Regions from separate parts of the Bradyrhizobium sp. AUGA SZCCT0160 genome, predicted to be linked through region 1. Evidence: riboswitches for the same ligand, from Rfam matches in the RefSeq annotation. Region 1 holds a riboswitch; the other holds the start of a gene.
What was found. Region 1 has a riboswitch for cobalamin ahead of JQ558_RS04745 (ribonucleoside-diphosphate reductase subunit alpha). Riboswitches for the same ligand answer to the same signal wherever they lie in the genome.
Positions count from the first base shown of each region.

Region 1 (12,059 bases):
TGACGGCCTCGCCGATCGGCGGCTTCTCGCCAGGCCGGGCAAAGCTGTAATCGACCTCCATCCAGCGTTCGCCGGCGCGGCTGCCGAGATAGCGCGGGACGACTTTTCCGGTGGTGCGCCGGTGCAGGAACTGATGGTTCATGTCCATCAAGTTCTCATGCATGAAAGTGTAGTGGCAGGCGACGAGCTTGCCGAACCGCCGGGTCTTGTAGGCGGTATCAGCGGCTGCGCCGATCTGCGGCAAGGGGACGGCGGCAGGCCCGGTGCCGGGCCATATGAAGATCAACCCGTCGCGCTCGAAGCAGGGATAGCGGCGGACGCCGTTCGGCCGCTTGCCCTTGCCGAGATAGGGGACGTCGACGCAGTCGCCCGACGCGTCGTAGCGCCAGCCGTGATAGACGCAGCGCAGGGTGCAGCCATCGACCGTTCCCTTCGACAGCGGCACCTGGCGGTGCGCGCAGCGGTCCTCAAGCGCGAAGATCGCGCCCTCCCTCGGGCGCACCAGCACGATCGGTTCGCCCGCGAACCGCGCCGCGAAAGTCTGGCCGGACTTCACCTCGCGCGACCATGCGACCGGATACCAGTGGTCCGGATTCGCGCCGACCTTGCGAAGATCGACGGCAGCTTCCGACCAGGCGTTATCCGGCCTCACCGTCATCGCGTCGTTACGCCTTTGCCAGCGGCCCGAGATGCCGCGCCATGATCTGTTCCGGCGTCTCGGTGACCTCAATGCGCTGGCCGTCGCCACGGACGAAGGCGAGCACGGTGCGCTCGCCGTCGCGCCACATGCTGCCGACCAGCGCGATATTGATGTGGGTGGCCTGCCCCGTCTCGCACCTCGTGCATTCGATCCAGAAGCGCATGGCGTATCCTTTCAATGACGCCGGGATGAGAGACGGGGCGGGCGTTTAAGCGAGCGCTCGCAATTCGCGGGCGGCGGCGACCATGTTGACCAGAGCGGGCCGCACCTCTTCCCATTTCCGGGTCTTCAATCCGCAATCCGGATTGATCCAGAGCTGGGCGTCGCTAAGGCGCAGCCGTGCCAGCTTGAGCAGGTCGGTCATCTCGGCGGTTTCAGGCACCCGCGGCGAATGGATGTCGTAGACGCCGGGGCCGATTTCGTTCGGATAGCGGTAGTTCCTGAAAGCGTCGAGCAGTTCCATCTTCGAGCGCGAGGTCTCGATCGAGATCACGTCGGCATCCATCGCGCCGATCGCGTCGATGATGTCGTTGAACTCCGAATAACACATGTGGGTGTGGATCTGGGTGTCGTCGCGTACGCCCGACGAACAGATGCGGAAGGCGTCCACGGCCCAGTCGAGGTAAGTCTTCCGCTCCGACCGGCGCAGCGGCAGGCCCTCCCGCAGCGCCGCTTCGTCGATCTGTATCATCCCGGCACCGGCGGCTTCGAGGTCGGCGACCTCGTCGCGGATCGCCAGCGCGATCTGGCGGCAGGCTTCGCTACGCGGGATGTCGTCGCGGACGAACGACCAGTTCAGAATCGTCACCGGCCCCGTCAGCATCGCCTTCATCGGCCGCTTGGTCAGCGACTGCGCATATTGCCACCATTCGACCGTCATCGGTTTCGGGCGGGACACGTCGCCGAACAGCACCGGCGGGCGGACGTAGCGCGAGCCATAGGATTGCACCCAGCCATGCGCGGTGAAGGCGAAGCCTGCGAGCTGCTCGCCGAAATACTGCACCATGTCATTGCGCTCGAACTCGCCATGAACAAGCACGTCGAGCCCGATATTCTCCTGCCAGCGCACCGCGCGCGCGGTCTGGTTCTGCAGATAGAGTTTATAGGCGTCGTCGGTCAGCGCGCCCTTGGCATGCGCGGCGCGGGCGTTTCGGACATCCGCGGTCTGCGGGAACGAGCCGATGGTCGTGGTCGGGAAGGCCGGCAGGTTGAAGCGGCTGTGCTGCACGCCGGCGCGATCGGTAAACGCGCTGATGCGGCGGCGCATCGCGCTATCGATGCCGACGGCGCGCGCTGCCACCTTGACATCGTGGATCCGCGGCGAAGCTTTGCGCGCGGCTGCGGTTTCATCGGAGGCCTTCAGGATGGCGTCGGCGTGGACGCGGCCGCACGCCAACGCCGTTCCGAGCGCCGCCAGTTCCTCGATCTTCTGCACCGAAAACGCCAGCCAGCTCTTCACGTCAGGATCGAGGCTGGTTTCCAGCGCAAGGTCGATCGGGACGTGCAGCAGCGAGCATGATGGCGCGAGCTGCACGCGGTCGCCGCCGAGCCTGGTGACCACAGGTTCCAGTCGGTCGAGCAGCCGGCTCAGATCGGCGCGCCAGATATTGCGGCCATCGATGATGCCGAGCGACAGCACGCGGTCCTTTGGAAGACCGGCGAGGTCGTCGAGTTGCTCGGGCGCGCGCACGAGGTCGAGATGGAGGCCGGCGACAGGCAGGGCCATCGCTGTGTCGCGGTTGGCGCCGAGCCCGCCAAAGTACGTGGCCAGCATGATCTTGAGCTCAGGCGCCGCCTTGGCGATTTCCGCATAGGCATAATGCAGCGCCTGCTGCGCGATGACGTCGAGGTCGAGGACCAGACACGGCTCGTCGATCTGCACCCATTCCGCGCCGGCCTTGGCAAGTTCGCTCAGCACCTCGATGTAGACCGGCAGCAACCGGTCTAGCAGCGACAGCGTGTTGAACCCCGCATCCTTGCACTTGGCGAGTTTGAGGAACGTCACCGGGCCGACCAGCACCGGGCGGGTCTGGTAGCCGAGCGCTTTGGCTTCGAGATATTCCTCGATCGACTTGCGCGAGGCGAGGATGAATTGCTGATCCTTCTCCAGTTCCGGCACCATGTAGTGGTAATTGGTGTCGAACCATTTTGTCATCTCCAGCGCCGGCACGCCGTGGGCCGCGTCGTGGTGGGCGTGGCCGCAATCCGCATCCTGCGCCGCGCCTTTGGCGCCGCGCGCCATCGCGAAGTAGGTGGCGAGTGGAACCGTGCCGCCGTTCCAGCCGTAGCTTTTCGGAATGGCGCCGACCATCACGCAGGTGTCGAGCACCTGGTCGTAGAACGAGAAGTCGTTGGACGGGATGATGCTGACACCAAGCTTCTTCTGGCGCGCCCAGTTGGCGGCGCGCAGCCCGATGCCGGTCTCGATCAGGGCTTTCTCGTCGGTCGTACCCGACCAGAAGCTCTCCAGCGCGAATTTCAGCTCGCGGCGCGGACCGATGCGCGGCGTGCCGAGCGAAGCGACGGGAAGTGAGGAGGTAGAATTTGTAGAAGAAGTCGCTGTGGAAGACTTCTCTGTAGAAGTAGTCATTGGCTTAACCCCAAAAGTTGGGGGCAAAGGCCGAAGTGACACGTCTGGATTCCAGGCGTCAGGAGGCGCGCGGAATCGCAACCGCACCACCGGGACACCCCGCCCGAGGACGTTTATGTTGTCGAGGCAGGTCTCCTGGCTCGCGGGTCAATGCTGCTGTCCGGTCTTCCCAAAACCGTTGCGGGTCTCAGTGACTTTGTTGGACAGCGGCTCGCCGCTTACAGTTGCGGGGGCAGCTCCGGCTTCACACCGGCTTCCCTCTTAGCTTCGGGAAAACCATCCCGAAGAACCACGACGCGTCCACTTACTGGCAACTCGGCGCGCCCGTCAACTCGATCGCCGGTTGTTGCGGTTGTTCACAGCTTTAACAGGGTGAACCAGAATTTTCGCAGGCTCGGCTAGCGCACCATTGACACGATTGCCCAAATCGCACCAGATGTAGTTGTCACGGTCTATCACGACGCAAGTCATGGTGGCTAAGAGGGAAGTCGGTGATCGCGCCAAAGGGCGCGAAATTCCGGCGCTGCCCCCGCAACTGTAAGCAGTGAGTTGTTCCCGCCTTTACGTCACTGATGCGGATTCGCATTGGGAAGACAGGGAATAACGACGACCTGCGAGCCAGGAGACCTGCCGCGACACCGAAAAAACGTCCACGGGCGGGGTGTCCGGCGGTCGCTTGCAGATCCATGCCGGCGCTTGCCGCCGCGCATTCGATGCAGCGTCCCCAACGACATCCGGCCTCAACAACACCACGGGGTCTGCCGATGTCCGAATCTTCCGGTCTCATTTCTCTCGAAGCCAAAACCGCTGCCTTGTTCCAGTTGCGTCCCGAAACGCTTGCCGCGCCGGACGCCGAACTTCCGATGCAGGTGATCCGCCGCAACGGCACGGTTTCGAAATTCGATGCCAGCAAGATCTCGGTCGCGATGACCAAGGCGTTCCTCGCCGTCGAGGGCCACACCGCGGCGGCCTCGCGCCGGGTTCACGAGGTGGTGGAGCAGTTGACCGCGGAAGTCGTCGGCGCGCTGTCGCGCCGGATGAGCGAAGGCCGCACCTTTCACATCGAAGACGTGCAGGACCAGGTCGAACTGGCGCTGATGCGCAGCGAGCACCACAAGGTGGCGCGCGCCTATGTGCTGTACCGTGACGAGCGCACCAGGCAGCGCGCCGAGCAGGAGGTCGCCAAATCGGCCAAGCCCGCGGCAGGACCCGTGCTGCATGTGACGCTGGCGAACGGCACCAAAGTGCCGCTCGATACCGCGCGGCTTGCGCTGATCGTGGCCGAGGCCTGCGCCGGCCTTGATGGCGTCGACGCCGCGCCCGTCATCGCGGATACCCAGCGCAATATTTACGACGGCATCAGCCAGGACGAACTGGCGCTCGCTTCCGTGATGGCCGCGCGGACATTGGTGGAGCAGGAGCCCAACTACGCGTACGTGAGCGCGCGGCTGCTGCTCGACAAGCTGCGCACCGAAGTGCTGTCCCACGTGCATGGCGCGCCGACCAACGCCTCGCAGGCCGACATGGCCACGCGCTACGGCGAATATTTCCCGGCCTATATCAAGACCGGCATCAAGGCCGAGTTGCTCGATCCGGATCTGGCGCGCTTCGACCTGAAGAAAATCGCCGCGGCGCTGAAGCCGGAACGCGATCTGGCGTTTCAGTTCCTCGGCCTGCAGACGCTGTACGACCGCTATTTCCTGCATGAAGGCGGCAACCGCATCGAGCTGCCGCAGGCGTTCTTCATGCGCGTCGCGATGGGACTTGCGACCCGCGAGATCGATCGCGAGGCCCGCGCGATCGAGTTTTACGATCTGCTGTCGTCGTTCGACTTCATGGCTTCGACGCCGACGCTGTTCAATTCGGGAACGCTGCGGCCGCAACTGTCGTCGTGCTTCCTCACCACGATCGCGGATGATCTCGACGGCATCTTCAAGTCGGTCAAGGACAACGCGCTGCTGGCGAAATATTCCGGCGGGCTCGGCAATGACTGGACCCGCGTGCGCGGCCTTGGGGCCCACATCAAGGGCACCAATGGTGAAAGCCAGGGCGTGGTGCCGTTCCTGAAAGTCGCCAACGATACGGCCATTGCGGTCAACCAGGGCGGCAAGCGCAAGGGCGCGGTCTGCGCTTATCTCGAGACCTGGCATATCGATATCGAGGAGTTCCTCGATCTGCGCAAGAACACCGGCGACGACCGCCGCCGCACCCACGACATGAACACCGCGAACTGGGTGCCTGACCTGTTCATGCAACGCGTCGAAACCGACGGCGAATGGACCTTGTTCTCGCCGGACGAGACGCCCGACCTGCACGACCTCTACGGCACAAAATTCGCCGAGCGCTATGCCGCCTATGAGGCCAAGGCGGCGCGCGGTGAAATCCGCGTCTTCAAGCAGGTCCGCGCCACGGACCTGTGGCGCAAGATGCTGACCATGCTGTTCGAGACCGGACATCCCTGGATCACGTTCAAGGACCCCTGCAATCTCCGTTCGCCGCAGCGCCATGCCGGCGTCATCCACTCCTCCAATCTCTGCACCGAAATCACGCTCAACACCTCGGACGACGAGACCGCGGTTTGCAATCTCGGCTCGATCAACCTGCTCAATCACATCCAAGGCGGCCGCCTGAACGAGGCGCGGCTGAAGAACAGCGTGACGATTGCGATGCGGATGCTCGACAATGTCATCGACATCAATTTCTACACCATTCCGGAAGCGCGGCGTTCGAACCTGCGGCACCGTCCGGTCGGCCTCGGGTTGATGGGGTTCCAGGATGCGCTGCAGGCGATGCGGATCGCTGTCGCCTCCGACGCGGCCGTGACGTTCGCCGACACCAGCATGGAGGCGATCTCCTACTACGCGATTTCGGCTTCGGTCGATCTCGCCGCCGAGCGCGGCCGCTATCCCTCGTTCGACGGATCGCTGTGGAGCCAGGGCATCCTGCCGATCGATTCGATCGAACTGTTGGCGGAAGCGCGCGGCGGCGTCGCGATGGACCGCTCCATGACGCTCGATTGGGGCAGCTTGCGCGAGCGCGTCAGATCGACCGGCATGCGCAATTCCAACGTGATGGCGATCGCGCCGACGGCGACCATCTCCAACATCTGCGGCGTCGCGCAGTCGATCGAGCCCGCCTACCAGAACCTCTATGTCAAATCCAACATGTCCGGCGACTTCACCGTCGTGAACGAGTTTCTGGTGCGCGACCTCAAGGCGCGCGGGTTGTGGGACGAGGTGATGGTCAACGATCTCAAATATTTCGACGGCAGCGTCGGCTCGATCGACCGCATCCCTGATGATCTCAAGGCGCTCTATGCCACCTCCTTCGAGATCGACAGCGCCTGGCTGATCGAGGCGGCGGCGCGGCGACAGAAATGGATCGACCAGTCGCAGTCGCTCAACCTCTACATCGCCAACCCGTCCGGCAAGAAGCTCGACGCGCTCTATCGCCTGGCGTGGAGCCGCGGCTTGAAGACCACCTATTACCTGCGCTCGCGCAGCGCGACGCATGTCGAGAAGTCCACGCTCAAGGGCACCGACGGCAAGCTCAACAGTGTCGCCTCCGTGACGATGATGGCTCCAGCCCCAATCATCGTCCCGCTGGCCGCCACCGCGCCGGACTTGTCCGGTGCGGTGGCGTGCTCCATCGATAATCCCGAATGCGAAGCCTGCCAGTAAGCAGCAAGAAACATAAGGAAATAAACCCAATGCTCGACTGGTCCGAACCTTCCGCGCCCGCATCTCACGCGCCGCCGCCCTTTGCGGCATTACCTCCTGCCGGGGCCGATCAAACCGGGCTCGGCACCATCGACCGCCGCGGTGGACGTGTGTCGGTCGACGACAAGCGGATGATCAATTGCCGCGCCGACGTCAATCAATTGCTGCCGCTGAAATACAAATGGGCGTGGGAGAAATATCTCGCCGGCTGCAACAATCACTGGATGCCGACCGAAGTCTCGATGCAGGCCGATATCGCGTTATGGAAGTCGCGCGACGGCCTCACCGAGGACGAGCGCCGCGCCATCAAGCGCAATCTCGGCTTCTTCGCGGCATCCGAGAGCCTTGTCGCCAACAACATCGTGCTGGCGATCTACCGCCATCTGACCAATCCGGAATGCCGGCAATATCTGTTGCGGCAATCCTTCGAGGAGGCGGTGCATACCCACACCTTCCAGTACATCGTGGAGAGCCTCGGCCTGGACGAGGGCGAGCTGTTCAACATGTACCGCGAGGTGCCGTCGATTACCGACAAGGCGGCGTGGGCGCTGAAGCACACCCAGCATCTCGACGATCCCGACTTCAAGACCGGCACGCCGGAGGCCGACCAGGCGTTCCTGCGCGACCTCGTCGCCTTCTATGTGATCTTCGAGGGCATGTGGTTCTACACCGGCTTTGCCCAGATCCTGTCGCTCGGCCGCCGCAACAAGATGGTGGGGATTGCCGAGCAGTACCAATACATCCTGCGCGACGAATCCATCCACCTGAATTTCGGCATCGACGTCATCAACCAGATCAAGATCGAGAACCCGCATCTGTGGACCAAGGCGTTCCAGGACGAGATTCGTGACATGGTGCGCGCCGCGGCGGAGCTCGAAGCCGCCTATGGCCGGGATACCATGCCGCGCGGCTTTCTCGGGCTGAACGCGGCTTTGTGCGAGACCTACATGCACTTCATCGCCAACCGCCGCTGCGCGCAGCTCGGGCTGGCGCGGGTGTTCGACGAGACCGAGAACCCGTTCCCGTGGATGTCGGAAGCGATGGACCTGAAGAAGGAAAAGAACTTCTTCGAGACCCGCGTGATCGAGTATCAGAACGGTGGCGCGCTGACCTGGGAGTGAGAGCCGGGCCTCAGTTTGACGAGCCCGGCGCGGAAGGTGGAGCGGCCTTGCGCTGATCGTCGCGGACGTGGATCACGGCGACGTCGTCCGCATACACCCTCTTCCACCCCGCGATATGATCCAGCACCCTGGTGGCCGGCAAATCCGGCCCCAGCAAGGTGGCGTCGATCTGATACTTGTCGAGCGTGGCGAGCAGTATGTTGACGTCCTTGGCGGTGACCGCGTCGAAATAGTCCAGGACGAACTGTTCGCCGTAGAGTTCGGCGCGGCCGTCGATGAAGGCCTTGATGTCGCGCGACAGCAGATAGCCGCCAAACGGCGACGTGCTGAAGATGCGCTGAGCCTGCCGCTTCTGCAGGACGTCCACCGCTGCGACCGGGGTCTGGGACGACAGGAACGCGAACGGGTGGTGCGCGATGAACACTTGCGTCGATGCCCATCCGGCCACTGCCACCGCGAGCGCGGCAAGCATCACAGGCGCCCGCGACTGTCCTTCCCGAACGGGCACCATCGCCGCGCGCAGCGTTCCCAACTGCTCGGCAAACGGCTTGGCCACGACCAGTGGCACGATAAAGGCGAAGATTTCGATGTTCCGGGAATGCGACAGCGCCATCCAGAGCAGGCCGAGCAGCAGGATGATTCGCGGCACCGACAATGAGAGGCCTCGATAGAAGCCGAGACCGATCAGGCCGAGCAGCGTGAATTCGAAGAAGCTCCAGGTGGCGAAGTTGGCCGGCATCCATTCCCAGATCATGGACAGCAGCTTGCCGAGGCTGAGGATTTTTGCCGCGCCGATCAGCGTGTTCCAGCCATAGGGGGTGCAGCAGCACGCCGCGACGGCGGCAACACCGAACATCGCCCATTGAATCGTCAGCCTGATGCGGTCCTTGCGTTCGCAGGTCCAAAGCGCTTCCAGGCCGATCGGTCCGATCAGTGCCAGTCCGAGAACAAAACCGCCGTGCAGATTGGCCCAGATCGCAAGCACCGGCAGCAGCCACCATGACGGCGCGCTCCGGCGATCCGCGGCTGCCAGCAGCCCGCCGAGGAACGCGACCATGAACGGGAACGCCAGCATATGGGGGCGTGCCAGGAAGTGGGTCGCCGACTCCAGCACCGCAAGCGTGACCAGCAGGATCGCGCGGGTTGGGTCGAGATAGTCGGCAAACAGGTACATGAAGATCGTGACCGTCGCCCCGATCGCGAGCGAGGTCAGGATGACCGGGCCGGCCCAGCCCAAAGATTCATAGGAAACGGCATAGAGCACCTGGGACAGCCAGGAGCTCGACATCCAGGGTTCGCCGAACCGGGTGAAGGTATGAACGTCGGTGTAGGGCACGGCGCCATGCTCGACGATCCACTGCCCGATCCTGATCTGCCAGAGCGTGTCGGAATCCCGCAGCAGGATTTCCCCGAGCGACAGGAAGATCAGATAGGCGACGAGCCCGGTCAACAGCGGAATCAGCACGCGCCCGAGGCTGCGGACACTGGCGCCATTAACAGTCGGATTGGCGAAGGAAATGGACATCGGATTTTGGGCCGGCTTCTTGCGTTGGTGTGACAGTCACGGCGTGCCGCAGGAATTTTCGCGAGCTGACCATAGCCGCGCTATTTTTGCGTGAATTGCAGGCTCACGTGCCTGACAATGATGTTCTTTGGCGAAGAAGCCGTTAACCGGGCGGACCAGCGTTTTAGTCAGAATTTACCATCGCAAGGCACGACGATGGCGGCCTAATCCAATGCCGGCACCAGGGCTATCTGCGGCGCAGCCTGCGCGGTCGACGACGAGGGCGCCACGATGTTTACGAGATACTTGGCAAGGCAGATGCCGATCACGGCCAGCGCGACACCGCCGAACACGTCGATCATGTAGTGGGCGCCGATCACCGGCGTCGAAGCCATCATCAGGATATTGAGGACGACCGCGGCCCCTCCAACATAGCGCACTGGCCAAAGCGCCCAGATGTAGAGCACGGCGGAAGCCGCGTGGAAGCTCGGGAAGGATACGATGCCGGTGATCTTGAGCAATTCGAGGTGCCGCAGCGAGCCGTCGCGCAGCGCCAGGATGTCGCGCAGCTGCGCCTGATACATCGAGGCATCCAGGGACGAGAATTGCGAAGGGTCGATGTTGAGGCCGTGGTAAGTTCCGACCGCCGGCGTGAACGTCGAAATCACGAGTGTCATGATCAGCGTCAGGCTGAACGCAAGCACGAACACCTGCAGCCGCACAAAACGCGATGTCAGGGCAAGGACCAGTGGGATCGCGACCAGGATGATCTTGATCAGGGTGTAGCTGCGCACCAGCAAAGCGCCGAGCCATTCACGGTCATTGACGTACTGCGCGATCATCTCCGGATCCATGCCCATGGCGCGATCGATCGCGAGCAAGGCGCGGTCCTGCAGCGGCCAGTTGGTCACAGCAGCGACGTAGGTCAGCGGCCCCATGATCGTCGCGATCAACAGCAGCTGGGAAATCGCCCCCAGCGGAAAGATCAGCTTGGGATCCGCCTGATCGCCCTTGGCGAAGGCATAGAGGTAGGCGATCAGCGCCAATGCCGCGACGATTCCAAGAGTAACGGCAAGGGCGAGCGGTTTCATCGTGAAACCGCAGAGCGCGCCCCCGAGCAGCACCACGGCGCCCATGGCGGCAATCGGAATCCAGTTCAGCTGAAACAGCCGCCAGGCCGTGAAAGCGTTCGAATTGACCATGCCGCACCCTGCGAGGTTGTAGGGCACAGTTGCGCGGGAAGGCTTAATATTCGGGAAACGGCTATGGTTATCGGCCCACCAATTGGACCCTGCGTTCAGCGGCCATTTGCCCCCGAGGCCGTCATATTTGCTTCTTGTCAACAGGCCTGAATAGTTGTTCAGTTCTTCAAAGCGATTGGGGACAATCGTTCAAAACGATGAAGACGCAGCGCGATCTTGCAACCCCTCCCGGGTGCGGACGCGCCGGGGATGGGGAAGCGCGCCATGGTCTATCGGCGAACCCAGCAAGTGGTGAAACGGCTGGCGGCGCGGCGCAGCGCCATTCTGGCGGCGGCGCGGGACGCTGCGGCGGACGGCGGCATGGCGGCGGTGCAGATCGCCCCCGTGGCGGTCCGGGCCAATGTCGCGGCCGGAACCGTCTATCGCTATTTCCCCTCCAAGGCCGAACTGATTTCCGAATTGATCGCCGAAGTTTCGCGCGACGAACTGGCCGCGATCCGCCGCGCGGCGGAGGCGGCGCCCGGGCCGTCCTCGGCACTGGCCGCGGCGGTCACGACGGTCGCCGTCCATGTGCTGTCGCAGCGCAAGCTCGCCTGGGGGATTCTGGCGGAGCCGGTCGATGTCGACGTGTCGGCTTCGCGGCTCGCCAGCCGCCGCGAAATCTCCGGCGAGATCGCAGCAAGGATCGAGGCGGCCGTGCGTGCCGGACATCTGCCGGCGCAGGATACCGCGCTCGCCGCCACCGCACTGCTCGGCGCATTGCACGAGGCGCTGGTCGGCCCGCTGGCCCCTGACAATATGGACGATTCCGCAAAACTGCGCGACGCCGTGCAGACCGTGACGCTATTGGCGCTACGCGCGGTCGGCGTCATGGACGCCCGCGCCCGCGGCCTCGTGGTGCAGGCGGTGCTGCCGGCCAAGGCGCTGGTGGGGGCGTAGTCGCGACAAAACGCGGAACGCGTTTTGCGCGGATATCACCGGCAATTGACATCGCTCTGACGCAACCATCCGCCAGGTTGCGCGTGATCGGTCATTCACCGGTGAAGGAGCATTCCATGACGACGACATCAGGCTCGGCCAAATGGCAGGGCGGCATCAAGGACGGCAAGGGCGCGATCTCGACCAAGAGCGGCGCGCTGAACGACTATCCCTACGGTTTCGCCAGCCGCTTCGAGGGCAAGCCGGGCTCGAACCCGGAAGAATTGATCGGCGCCGCGCACGCC
Region 1 is NZ_JAFCMD010000002.1:236,321-248,379, forward strand. Features, by position in the region: gene JQ558_RS04730 (aromatic ring-hydroxylating dioxygenase subunit alpha) at 1-658, opposite strand, end outside; gene JQ558_RS04735 (hypothetical protein) at 666-863, opposite strand; gene metE (5-methyltetrahydropteroyltriglutamate--homocysteine S-methyltransferase) at 909-3,290, opposite strand; cobalamin riboswitch at 3,398-3,599, opposite strand; cobalamin riboswitch at 3,722-3,940, shown strand; gene JQ558_RS04745 (ribonucleoside-diphosphate reductase subunit alpha) at 4,055-6,970, shown strand; gene JQ558_RS04750 (ribonucleotide-diphosphate reductase subunit beta) at 7,000-8,130, shown strand; gene JQ558_RS04755 (hypothetical protein) at 8,141-9,655, opposite strand; gene JQ558_RS04760 (phosphatase PAP2 family protein) at 9,859-10,836, opposite strand; gene JQ558_RS04765 (TetR/AcrR family transcriptional regulator) at 11,101-11,775, shown strand; gene JQ558_RS04770 (OsmC family protein) at 11,892-12,059, shown strand, end outside.

Region 2 (12,059 bases), on a different contig from region 1:
GATATAGCCGACGCCGAGCTGTGCCTTCAGATAAGGAAACAGCATCGGCAGCACGAAGATATGGAAATGGCTGACCCAATGGGCCACCGAAATTCCCGCCAGCGTGCGCAGAGAACTGTCCGCTTTCACGTCCTGCGGTGCGGTCAGAACATCGACCATATCAGCGTCAAACCCCGTCTCGATCCACGGCCCGGCAAAGGCTGGCTTTACAAAAATGCCTGCCGAAAATAGTGGTTAGCGGTTATTTGTCCATGAATACAACTGCATGGCTGCCCCGGCGCAGGGTGTGGAAGGGCGCAAATGCGTCAATAAGTTCAGGGACAAAGTCGGCGGGCGCGGCAATGATCCGGCATGATTGATCCGGGGAAGCCGCTCCGGGTGCTGGTGTCAGAAGGTTCCAGTACCTCAGCCCGCGAGGCCATCACGATACTGGGCCTGACGGGCCATCATGTCGAGGTTTGCGATCCCTCCGCCCATTGCCTGGCGCGGTTCTCACGCTTCGTCCGCAAATTTCACCGCTGCCCGGGCCTGCGCAGGACCCCGCCGGATTTCTGGCGTTTGTCGAGCAATTGCTGACGCGCCAACGTTTTGACGTGCTGCTGCCGACGCATGAGCAGGGTTTTCTGTTTGCGCGGATGCGCGCGCGACTGGAGGGCCGTACCGGTGTTGCGTTGCCTTCATTCGAGAGCTATCGCACAGCGCACAGCAAGGCCGGATTCAGCCGGCTGCTCGATCAATGGAAGTTGCCGCAGCCGCTGACGCGGATCGTGAAATCCGCACGCGCGCTGCGCGACGCCATTGGTTTTCCGGCCGTGGTCAAGACCTCGATCGGCACCGCAAGCCGCGGCATCTGGTTCGTGCGCAATACGGATGATCTCGAAATAGCGTTGCGTGATCTCGGCGCCGGCGATGCGTTCACCGATGAGGTGCTGGCGCAGGACCTCATCACGGGCACCACCGAGAAGGCGCAGTCGGTGTTTTGCAGGGGACGGCTGGTCGGCTTTCATGCCTATCGGCAAGTCGCTGTCGGCGTCGGTGGCGGCGAGGCGATCAAGCAAAGCGTGGGCCGGCCGATAGTGCGAGCCTATCTGGAGACGATCGGCGGACAACTCGGCTGGCACGGTGCGTTGTCGGTCGACGTTATCATGCCGGACGATGGCACGGCGCCGCTCCTGATCGATTGCAACCCGCGGCTGGTCGAGCCGGTGAACGCCTATCGCGCCGGCATCGATCTCGTTGGGTTATTGCTGCGTGTCTCGCAGGGCGAGACGCCGGAGCCGTTGCCGGAAAGCCGCGAGGGCGTGCTCACGCATCTGGCGATGCAGGCGCTGCTCGGTTGCGCATCGCGCGGCGGCACGCGGGGCGATATTATCCGGGAATGCGGCCGTGTATTTACCGCCAGCGGACCCTACGCCGGCAGCCGCGAAGAACTCACGCCGGTGCGACTGGACTGGTTCAGCGCCGTGCCGCTGGCGATGACCGCAGTATTTCTGCTGGCCTCGCCGTCGTCAGCGATCAAATTGGCGCGCGGCGGTTTTGGCGCGCATCTGCTCGATGTCGGGAGTATCCGGAAGATTGAGAGTGAGGGATTTCACTAGATCTCGCGTCGTTCCGGCGCAACGCCGGGACGACAATAATCACAAGGGTTCGTCGTCATTGCCGTGGCGGTCGTGCTTTGGCGTGGCGATGTCGCCATCCTCGTAATCGTCGTCTTCGACAGGCAGGCCTTTCGGCTTCACGGGCTTGTCGTTGTCCTGCCTGGGAGGCTCGCTCTTCTTCCCGTGTCCACCCATATCGTGCCTTTTCACCGGCGCAACCGGCCTTATCCGGTCGAAATGACGCATTGACCGCAATCCGACCGACTTTGCGCAATATACTAGCGCCAGCAACACGAATTTTCCTTGCCCTTTTGGCCGATAGTGCTTCAAACGGGGCAATCAAACGGAGTCAGAATGAAGAAGCCTCGCATCGAAACCGAAGAACAGCAGCCACGCAAAGTTATCCGCGCCGACAAGGCGCCGACGTCAGGATATTCGCTGGTGGTCGACGGTCACTTCAAATCGCACCACGACACGGTCGAAGCCGCTGAAGAGGCGGGCACGGCGCTAAAGAACAAATTCCAAATGCTGCAAGTGCAGGTCTATGACGCCGAGACCAAGACGCGCTCGATGATCCATTGGCCACCGGCGTAACGCTGCAAGCTTAACTTCAGTGCTGAAGTTAAGGCTGAGCTCAAAGAGCCAGCCTTGGAATTGAGCCTTGGATCCCTGCCTCAGGGTCTTCGATCTTAGGTCCGTCGACCGCCGCTTTGCTGGCTCGCCAGCCAATCGCCCAATGCCGGGGTCGGCCGCTTCTCGGCCGGCTGTTTCGATTTGGCCGCGGCCTTCTTTGCCTTGACGGGAGCCGGAGGTGCGGCCGCTTCACGGGCAAGCCGCAACGCCTTCAGCTTCGCCATATTGTCGAGCATGGCCCTCGAGGCCGCATCGCGGTCGGCTTTGCCGGACCGCGCGTCCTGGGCTGCACGGGTGGTTTTATCCAGACGCGCCTGGGCGCGGTCGCGATCTTCTTTGGTCATTTTACGTCAGCCTTCTTCGCCACTTTGGCTTTCGCTTTGGGCTTGGCTTTCGGTTCGGGCGGATTAGCAAGGTCCTCAGCTTCCTTGGCCAGCCGCAGCGCGCGCAGCTTTTCAGTCCGCTTGCGAATTGCGATGTCGGAGGCCGCGATCTCGGCCATCGCTTTGATGCCCTCGACCTCCTGGGTACGCTTGCGGTGCAGCCGAATCTCTTTCATTTCGGCCGGACTCTTCGGTTCGTCGTTCATCATATACCTCTGGAACCGCGACGCATGCCGTCGGGCGGTGTTTCGGCCGTAATACCATGGATTGCGCCGCTGGGGGCGCGAATTTGGGCCGAAAAAGCCCCGTTATCGGGTTGATTCAGCCCTCATGGTGAAGAGCGGCGGGATCATCGCCGTCTTCAGGACCGCTCTGGTCGAAAGCGGCCAGCCAGGCCGCCAATGTCGTTGACGCCTGACCTTTGGCCTTGACCTGGCGCAGCGCAATGCGAATGCCGGCGCGGCCGTGACGGTCGCCGGCGATCGCCATCGGCGGTTCCCCCGCCAGCACCGCATCGACGACGCGCTGCTTGATCGCGAGCGTTTCGGGATCGCCGCACGCCGCCAGGACCCGTTGAAAACGCTGGTGATGTGCCTGGTCGAATGGCCGGGCCTCGCCCATTCCGTCACGCAACGGATGCGGCGGATAGATGTGCGCGCAGGGGATCCAGCCCTCGGGAACCGGCTCGGTGGCGGCATGGGTCCGGCCGCTTTTCAGCAGTCTTGGCAGCACATGGGTGTGCGGCCCGTCCGGGCTCGTGCCCGAGGGCGGCGGGATCGGCTGATAGACCTCGATGCGGCCGAGCCGGCTGATGAAGACGCGATGCGGGTTAGCGCCAAGGATCATCCCCATCGCGGGATTGTCGTGTTCGAAGATGGCGCGGCCGCAGAGTTGGCGCAGCCGCGCGGCGAGATTGGGATCGCCGACGCGCACGCAGAAATCCGCCTGCAGCGCACCGAGGCCGAGATCGAACAGGAAGGATTCGCGGTCCTCCGGCCGCAGCGCCTCTTGATCGGCGCCGATTTCCGTCAGCGTGGTGCGGCCGTTCATCGCGCAATCGCCTGACGGCAGGCACAGCGCGATCCGATGGCTCCAGCCCGACTTGGTGATGCTCTCGGAGGCGAACGGCCGGCTGTTGCCGTTGGGATTAAGCGCAATGCCGCCGCGCGGCGTCACGGCTGCAACGGCCTCGATCGATTGCGTCAGCCGCACCGGCTCGTCGCGATCGCGGGCGAATTCGGCGATGGCGCCGAACGTGCCGAGACTCCATTGCGTGTCGGGATCGGCGATTTCCCGCTGCAACAGATCGATCGCCGCGACGGCGGAAACATCAGGCATCAACCAGCATTCCCTTAACCCTCGGGGCCAAAGAGAATACTGGCTTGTCAGGTCAGGACAAGCCGGTCCGGAGCGGGCCCCGGACCGGCGTCCGGGCTCAGAACGTCGCGCCGGCCTTCACCATGTAGGTCCGGCCCGGCAGCGGATAGGCGCTGAAGCGGCCGTCGGTGAACGTGCTTGCGATCGCATAATCGTAGTATAGCGCGTTGAGCACGTTGTTGACGCTCACCGACCAGAAGAAGTGCTGATATGCCCCGCTCAGCTTGAAGTCGATGGTGGCATCGGCCGGGATGCGGCGCTGGGTATTCTTCTGGTCGTTGTCCATGTAGCGCTCGCTCCAGCCGCGCACCGTGGCGTCCGCAACCAGATAATTCTGCCAGATATTCCAGGTTACGCCGCCACTGGCGGTGTAGCGGGACACCAGCGGAACGTCATTGCCGGCGAACTGCCCTTCACGGAATACCGCACGGGTGTAAGCCACGCCGCCGCGCAGCAGCACGCTGTCGCTGACACGAAGCGAGGCGCTGGTTTCCGAGCCGTAACGGCGGGTCGGATCGAGGTTGACGTTAAAGAACAGTGCCGGGTTGAAATGGATCTCGTTTTCGAGGTCCATGTTGTAGATGCTCGATTGCATCTGGAACCCGCCCGACTTGATGCGGAAGCCGCCCTCGACGTCGTGCGAGGTCTGGGTTTTCAACTGGAAGGTGCCGGGAATTGGGGTGAAGAAGACAGGATCGAAGGAAGGTCCGGAGGACAATCTCTCGTCGACATTCGGCGTGCGGAACGCGCGGGCGGCCCGGCCGAATACCGAGACGATATTGTTGAAGCGATGTTCGAGGCCGACATGCAGCGCGTGCTGGACTTCGCTGCTATCCAGCGGAAGGTTCTGGGCGCCGCAGGTAAAAAACAGGGCGCAATTCGGCGGATCGTTAAGACGGTCCCGCGCACTCAGGCTGGCGTTTTGGATTCGCGCGCCGTACGAGAAATCCGTTGTCGGCAACAGCCCAAGGGTTTGCTGCCAATAGCCGGCAATCGTTCTCTGCGACAGATCGTAAGTATGGATCGGCGGTGTGCCCTGAAATTCCGGCCGCTCCTGGTGGAACGTCGCATCGTAATAATCGATGCCCGTCAGGATCGACGAGGGTAGCCCGAACATTACGTTCTTGACGCTCAATCGAGGCGTCAGGGACCATGTCTGCAGATGGCTGTCGACGTAACTGTTGGCGAAGGGATTGAAGAACGCGGCCTGCTGTTTCTTGTCCCGCACACCGCCATCGATGATGAGATCGACGCCGTTCCACAGGGTCTTGGTGAAGCCGGCGGTGGCGCTGGCGCCCTGCTGGTTGCCGTAGTCGAGCGGCGTGCTGGTGCCGCGGCGGTTGGTGACGAGCTCGTTGAGACCAATGGATGGATCGACCAGCCGGCCGCCGGGTAAGCCGAGCTTCTGATCGTCGCCGGTCACGGTTACGAAGGCGGTGAGGCCGGGCGTGGAGTAGTTGAGGTTGCCGACCCCGTTGCGCTGATCGAGCGCGTTGTTGACGCGGTAGCCGTCGGACTTGATGGCGTTGCCATAGAACGACGTCGACCACGGACCGAAATTGGTCGCGGCCGAGACCGAGGCCATGCGCTGATTGAAGGACCCGACGCCGGCTTCGCCGCGGATCGCGACCGGCGGGCCGCCGACACCGTTTTTAAGCACGATGTTGATGACGCCGCCGACGGCATTATCGCCGTACAGCACCGCGCCGCTGTTGCCGCGGGTGATTTCGATGCGCTCGATCGAATCGCGCGGAATGGTCGAAAAATCGACGCCGGCCATGTCGATGTCGTTGAGCCTTCGGCCGTTGATCAGCACCAGGGTATTGGAGGTCGCAAACGCACCGAATCCGCGCAGATCGACGCTGGTCTTCGCGCCGTTGACGCCGCCAAACAGGCTGGTCAGTTGCACGCCCGGTGTTTGCGCGATGATTTCCTGCAAGGTCTGCGCGGGTGAATGCGCGATTTCTTCAGCCGTGATGACGGTCGCCGATGTGCCGACGATACCGGCGAATTGCCGGACGGGCGCTCCGCCGCCGCCCTGGCCATCGCCTTGCGACGCGACGACGTTGGAGCCGGTCCCCGGCGCAGGGTTTCGATTGCTTGACGGCCTCGGGTTCGGCGCAACGACGCGGCGCGTGCCCGAGCCCTGATCGGAAGCGGGCTTGGCGCGGGTCCGGTTCTGGTCGCCGGGCGGGTTGACCTCGATCGCCGGCAGTTGATCGGCTGTGGCGGTCTGGGCCTGCGCGCCGGAATGGGTGAGCGCCATGATCGGCGCCAGAAAGCTGGACGCCAGCAAAAGACGGCGGCACCGCTTGGCGGCAGTGGTGGTGGAAGACATGGTTCAGGCCTCGGTATGACGTCAGTGGCACGTCACAGCGAACCAAGTCCCACCATCGTGCTGCAAACAGCTCTGATGAAACTAATGCCTGTACTCCCCGACCGACATCTTCGCGTGTGACCACGGCTGACGGCAGGTCTCCTGGCTTGCGGGTCGTTACCTTTCGTCGCCTTCCCAGGACCGAGAATCCCAGTGGCGTAGGACGAAAGATTCACCGCTTACAGTTGCGGGGGCAGCCGCGGAATTGGGGGACTGTCCCCGCACCGCATTCCCTTTTGATCCCCAAAACGGGAACCGTCGAAAATTATGGTAGAAGTTTGTCAAAGATAGAGTCAATCCCATCAGGCCTCGCCTGCGATCCTCACTGGACGAGTGCGTCTTTTATGTCGCATGAGCAGTACCGTTCGAACGCGTTGTGCGGTACGGGCTGACCGTTCGGGGACGATCGATGAGTGTTGAGACCATCACTGCTGCAAACGAGGAGGCCGCGCGGCGCCGGATTGGCGTGACGGCTGCGCTTGCCGGCCTTGTCGCGCTGCTGGTGCTGATCTCGCTCGGCATCGGGCCGGTGCGGCTGTCGCCGCTGGCGGTGATCGAAGCCCTCCTCGGCGGCGGCAGCGACGTGGCGCAGGTGATCGTGCGGGAAATCCGCCTGCCGCGGACCATTCTGGCGCTGGCGATCGGCGCCATCCTCGGAATGTCGGGCGCGTCGCTGCAGGGCCTGCTGCGCAATCCGCTGGCCTCGCCCTCGCTGTTCGGTGCGCCGCAATCGGCCGCCTTCGGCGCGGTGCTGGTGATCGCGCTGGGGTGGGCCGATGTGCGCTCCTATGCGCTGCCTGTCGTGGCGATCATGGCGGCGTTCGGTTCGGTGTTCGTGCTGCTGACGATTGCAGGCCGCAATGCCGGGCTGCTGATCCTGATCCTGGCCGGTCTTGCGATTTCGAGTCTGGCGGGCGCCGCTACCGCGCTGGTGATGAACCTCTCCAGCAATCCGTTCGTGGTGCTGGAGATCGCGTTCTGGCTGCTCGGATCGCTGGAGGATCGCAGTTTTCAGCACGTGATGCTGGCGCTGCCGTTCATCATCGCCGGCGGCATCATCCTGTTCAGCCAGCGCCATTCCTTTCGCGCGCTCAGCCTTGGCGAGGAAACTGCGCAGAGCCTCGGCGTCGATGTCGGGCGCCTGCGGCTGATCGTGATCACCGGCGTGGCGCTCGGGGTCGGCGGCGCGGTAGCGGTCACCGGCACCATCGGCTTCATCGGCCTCGTCGCGCCGCACCTGATGCGGCCCCTGATCGGCCATGATCCGGCGCGGCTCTTGGTGCCGAGTGCGCTGGCAGGCTCGGCGCTGCTGCTCGCCGCCGACATCGCGGTGCGGATCATTCCCTCGACCAGCGACATCAAGGTCGGCGTGCTGACCTCGATCATCGGCGTGCCGTTCTTCCTCTATCTGATCGCGCGCGAACGCCGCGCGCTCGGGGGAGGTGTCGCATGAGCGAAGCCGCGCTTCTCACGGCGCAAGGCGTGAACGTGACGCTGGCTGGCCGCCATGTGCTCAGCGATGTCACGCTGTCGCTGAGCGCGGGTCATCTGGTCGCCCTGGTCGGGCCGAACGGCGCCGGCAAAACCACGCTGTTGCGGGCGCTGTCGGGGCTGCTGCCGTCCCGCGGTGACATCCACATCGGCGGCGACGTACTGGCCGGTCTGTCGCTGCGCGAACGCGCCAAGCGATTTGCCTATCTGCCACAGGGCCACATCGTGCACTGGCCGCTGCCGGCGCGCGACATCGTGGCGCTCGGCCGCTATCCGCACGGCGCGACCGATCCGGCGCGGCTGTCGCCAAGGGATACTGACGCAGTATTGCGTGCGATGCAGGCGGTCGATGTGGTGGAGTTCAGCGAGCGCCGCGTCACCGAACTGTCCGGCGGCGAGCGCAGCCGCGTCGCGCTGGCGCGCGTGCTCGCGGTGGAAGCGCCGGTCATCCTCGCCGACGAGCCGACCGCCTCGCTCGATCCGCGGCACCAGATCGACGTGATGAAGAACCTGCGCGCCACCGCCGACAAGGGCGTGCTGGTCATCGTGGTGACGCACGACCTTGGCCTCGCCGCACGATTCGCCGATCATGTGCTGGTTCTGAAGGAGGGCCGGCTGGTGTCGCAGGGCGCGCCGGTGGAAGCGCTGTCGGAGCAGGTGATAGCCGACGTGTTCCGGATCAGCGCCTACCGCGCCGAATACCAGTGCGAGGCCGTAATCGTGCCGTGGGCGGATCTGTGATGCGCCGCCGGCTTGCCGTGCTGCTGGCGGTTGCGGCGCTGGCGATGCCTGGTGCGACGCTGGCCGCTCAATTGCCGCGCATCGTGTCGATGAACGTCTGCAGCGATCAATTGCTGCTGTCGCTGGCCGATCCCGAACAGATCCTCGGGCTTTCGCGGTATTCTCGCGATGCCTGGGTGGCCGGTGACGTCGCTCGCTATCCAAAACTGTCGGGCGGTGCGGAAGACGTGATGGTGCTGAAGCCCGACATCGTCGTCGCCAATCTGTACGACAAGCGTTCGACGCGGGAATTGCTCAAAGCGCACGGGTTGCGTCTTGCCGAACTTCCGGTGCCGCGAACCTTGCCCGAGGTGAAGGACCAGATTCGCGAGTTCGGTGATATCGTCGGTCACCCCGATCGCGCGGCGGCGCAGATCGCGTTGCTCGATGCCGCGCTCGCACGGGCGCGCCAGGCTGTCGCCGCAAAACACTATCGGGTGCTGCCGCTGTCGCGGCGCGGCTGGGTCGCGGGCAGCGACAGCTTTGTCGGCTCGCTGCTGGCCGAGACCGGGCTGTTCAACACGGCCGGCGATCTCGGCTTCAATTTCGGCGGCTTCGCCTCGCTCGAGGCGATCGTGAGCCAGAAACCGGATTTGCTCTTGGTGTCGCAGGCCGGCGATTTCGCGCGCGACGACGGCCAGGCCTTTCTGCTGCATCCGGCGCTCGCGCGGTTCTATCCGCCGGAAAAGCGCATCGTGATTCCGGAACGGCTGACCGAATGCGGCGGCGTGATGCTGGCGGAAGCGCTGGATGTGCTGACGGCGGAATTGAAACGGGTGGGGCGGTGACAGTCGCGGCGAATCGTAGGGTGGGCTAAGCGAAGCGTGCCCACCACCATTCAGGTGCAATGATTGGATAGATGGTGGGCACGGCGCAAGCGCGCCTTTACCCACCCTACGTTCCGTGAGTATTCACCCCATCACCACCGGGCCGCCGGCTTTCTTCCAGGCGTCGATGCCGCCTTCGATATGGGCGGTGTTGGCAAGGCCGGCGTTCTTGGCGGCGGTGACCGCCATCGCGGAGCGCTCGCCGAACGCGCAGAAGAACACCACGCGGCGTCCCGTCGCGGCCGCGACTTCGCGCAGCATGCCGCCCGGCGCTAAGCTTTCGGCGATGCCGGGGTAGGGCGCATGCAGCGCGCCCGAGAGCGTGCCGTGCTTGGCGCGCTCGCTGGCCTCTCGCAGATCGACCAGCAGGATGTCGGGTTTGCCGATACTGTCGATCGCGGCGCGCGCTGACAATGCGAGGCCCTGTTTGGCGAGATCGTCCTGGTGCAGGCCGACATGCATGTTGGCCGGCAGCACCACGTCCATCAGTTTTGGATTCGGCAGATTGAGATTGTTCATCAGCTCGACATACTCGTCGATGCCGCGCACCTGCAGGCGCGGATTGTACCGCTTCTCCTCGCCAATGGTGGAAACCGTGTCGCCCTTGTAGTCGTGGGCGGGGAAGACCATGGTCTCGTCAGGCAGCTTCAGCAGCCGGTTGAAGATCGAGTCATATTGCGCCCGCGCGCTGCCGTTCTGGAAATCGGTACGGCCGGTGCCGCGAATAAGCAGCGTGTCGCCGGTGAAGACGCGGTCGCCCATCAAATAGCTGTAGGAATCATCGGTGTGGCCGGGCGTGTACATGACATCCAGGCTCAAGCCTTCGATCATCACCTTGTCGCCGTCGGAGACGCGCATCGACACCACGTCGGCTTTGCTCTGTTCGCCCATGATGGTGATGCACTGGGTGCGGTCGCGCAGCTCGCCGAGGCCCGTGACGTGGTCGGCGTGCAGATGGGTGTCGACCGCCTTGACCAGCCGCAGGTCGAGTTCGCGCAGCAGCTGGCAATAACGGTCGGCCTTTTCCAGCACGGGATCGAGGATCAGCGCCTCGCCGCCGGCGCGGCTGGCCAGCAAATAGCTGTAGGTGCCCGAAACGCTGTCGAAGAGCTGACGAAAGATCATGATCGCTGCCGCGTTCTCTACTTCTCGCGGAGGATATTATTCTATTTCGTCGCGCCTCTCAAACGGCTTTCGTCTCTCCGACGTGGCTTTTTCGGGGTAATCTTGCTGATCAAAGGCTCGATCACGGTCTCACCAGCGTATATCCGTTCTCGGTCAGGAACAGAATCTGCGCGACGCCGACCTGAACCGGTGTCGCCGCCGCGATGAACTCCGGCCGTTTGCCGCTTTCGCGTTCGAGCGTGTCGACGGTGTTGAGGCAGATATCGAACCGCGCGCCCTGGGCGACCAAACTCTCGACCATCTTGCGGTTGGGATTTTCCGGGCGCAGCAGTTCGATGCCCGGGCCGAACGCGACGATTTCGATCGCGACCTTGTCGGGGTCGTAGTGCTTCATCAGATTGCTGGCGACGCTGAGCACGAGACCCTGCTTGCGCGGGTCATTGTCCGAAAGCTGCAGCACGATCTTGTGCTCGGCAAACGGCTTGTCCTGCAGCGGCGCCTGTTGGGCGCGCACGGCCGGTGCGGTCGCTGCGATCAACAGCGCCGCGGTCATGATGCGCAGGGTGGTGGTAAGGCCTGTCATGCCTGTTTCGAAATGCCCGGATTGCCTTCGACGCCCTTCAGCGTCACGACCGGGGCCGATCGGTTGGGCGGCTTGCCTGACTTCAGATGCTTCGCCACCACGTCCCACACCGGCGTGCCGGTCTGTTCGTTGACCGAAGCCCATCCCGCCACCTTGTAGCTCTTGGCGGCTTGCAGCGGGTTGCCATTGTCGAGCGTCAGTTCGGAGATCCGCTTGCCGACGCCTTCCGCCGGCGTGCAGGCATAGGAAAGGCCACCAAGGCGGACCATGTCGCCGCCTTGCTGGTAGTAGGGATCGGTGTTGAAGAGGTTGTCGCAGACGTCCTCGAGCACGTCCTTGATCTGGGCGCCGGTCATGGTCGCGACGTAGGTTTCGGGATAGGTGACCGCGGTTTGCGCCAGCACGTCTTCCATGGTCAGCGGCTGGCCCGCCAGTGTCGTGGTGCCCCAGCGGAAGCCCGGCGACAGCGCGATTTCGGTGTCGAGTTCGCTGCGCAGCGCGTCGCAGATCAACTGATCCATGCTGCCGCTGAAATTGCCGCGGCGGTAGAGCAGGCGATCGGCCGAAGCGATCTTGTCGACCCAGTCGCCCGCATGCGGCGCGCGGGTCTTGTCGATCAGCCCCTGCATCGCCGGATCCGGCTTCAGCAGTTCGGAGAACACCGGCAGCAGCCGGTAGCGCACGTTCGCGACCTTGCCCTTGCCGATGTCGAGATCGAGCACGGCCAGGAACTTGCCGTTCGAGCCGGCATTGGTCACCAGCGTGACGCCGCCCGGATTGGTCACCGCAATCGGCTGCGGCACCGCGTCGTGGGTGTGGCCACCCAGAATGACGTCGATGCCGGTGACGCGGCTGGCGAGCTTGAGATCGACGTCCATGCCGTTA
Region 2 is NZ_JAFCMD010000024.1:20,984-33,042, forward strand. Features, by position in the region: gene JQ558_RS29885 (MFS transporter) at 1-159, opposite strand, end outside; gene JQ558_RS29890 (hypothetical protein) at 477-1,598, shown strand; gene JQ558_RS29895 (hypothetical protein) at 1,638-1,844, opposite strand; gene JQ558_RS29900 (hypothetical protein) at 1,953-2,192, shown strand; gene JQ558_RS29905 (hypothetical protein) at 2,288-2,575, opposite strand; gene JQ558_RS29910 (transcriptional regulator) at 2,572-2,820, opposite strand; gene JQ558_RS29915 (DUF6925 family protein) at 2,936-3,952, opposite strand; gene JQ558_RS29920 (TonB-dependent receptor) at 4,050-6,329, opposite strand; cobalamin riboswitch at 6,443-6,643, opposite strand; gene JQ558_RS29925 (iron ABC transporter permease) at 6,778-7,821, shown strand; gene JQ558_RS29930 (ABC transporter ATP-binding protein) at 7,818-8,600, shown strand; gene JQ558_RS29935 (ABC transporter substrate-binding protein) at 8,600-9,427, shown strand; gene JQ558_RS29940 (MBL fold metallo-hydrolase) at 9,551-10,591, opposite strand; gene JQ558_RS29945 (hypothetical protein) at 10,713-11,174, opposite strand; gene soxB (thiosulfohydrolase SoxB) at 11,171-12,059, opposite strand, start outside.
Region 2: another riboswitch for cobalamin. It lies ahead of JQ558_RS29920 (TonB-dependent receptor); the one in region 1 lies ahead of JQ558_RS04745 (ribonucleoside-diphosphate reductase subunit alpha).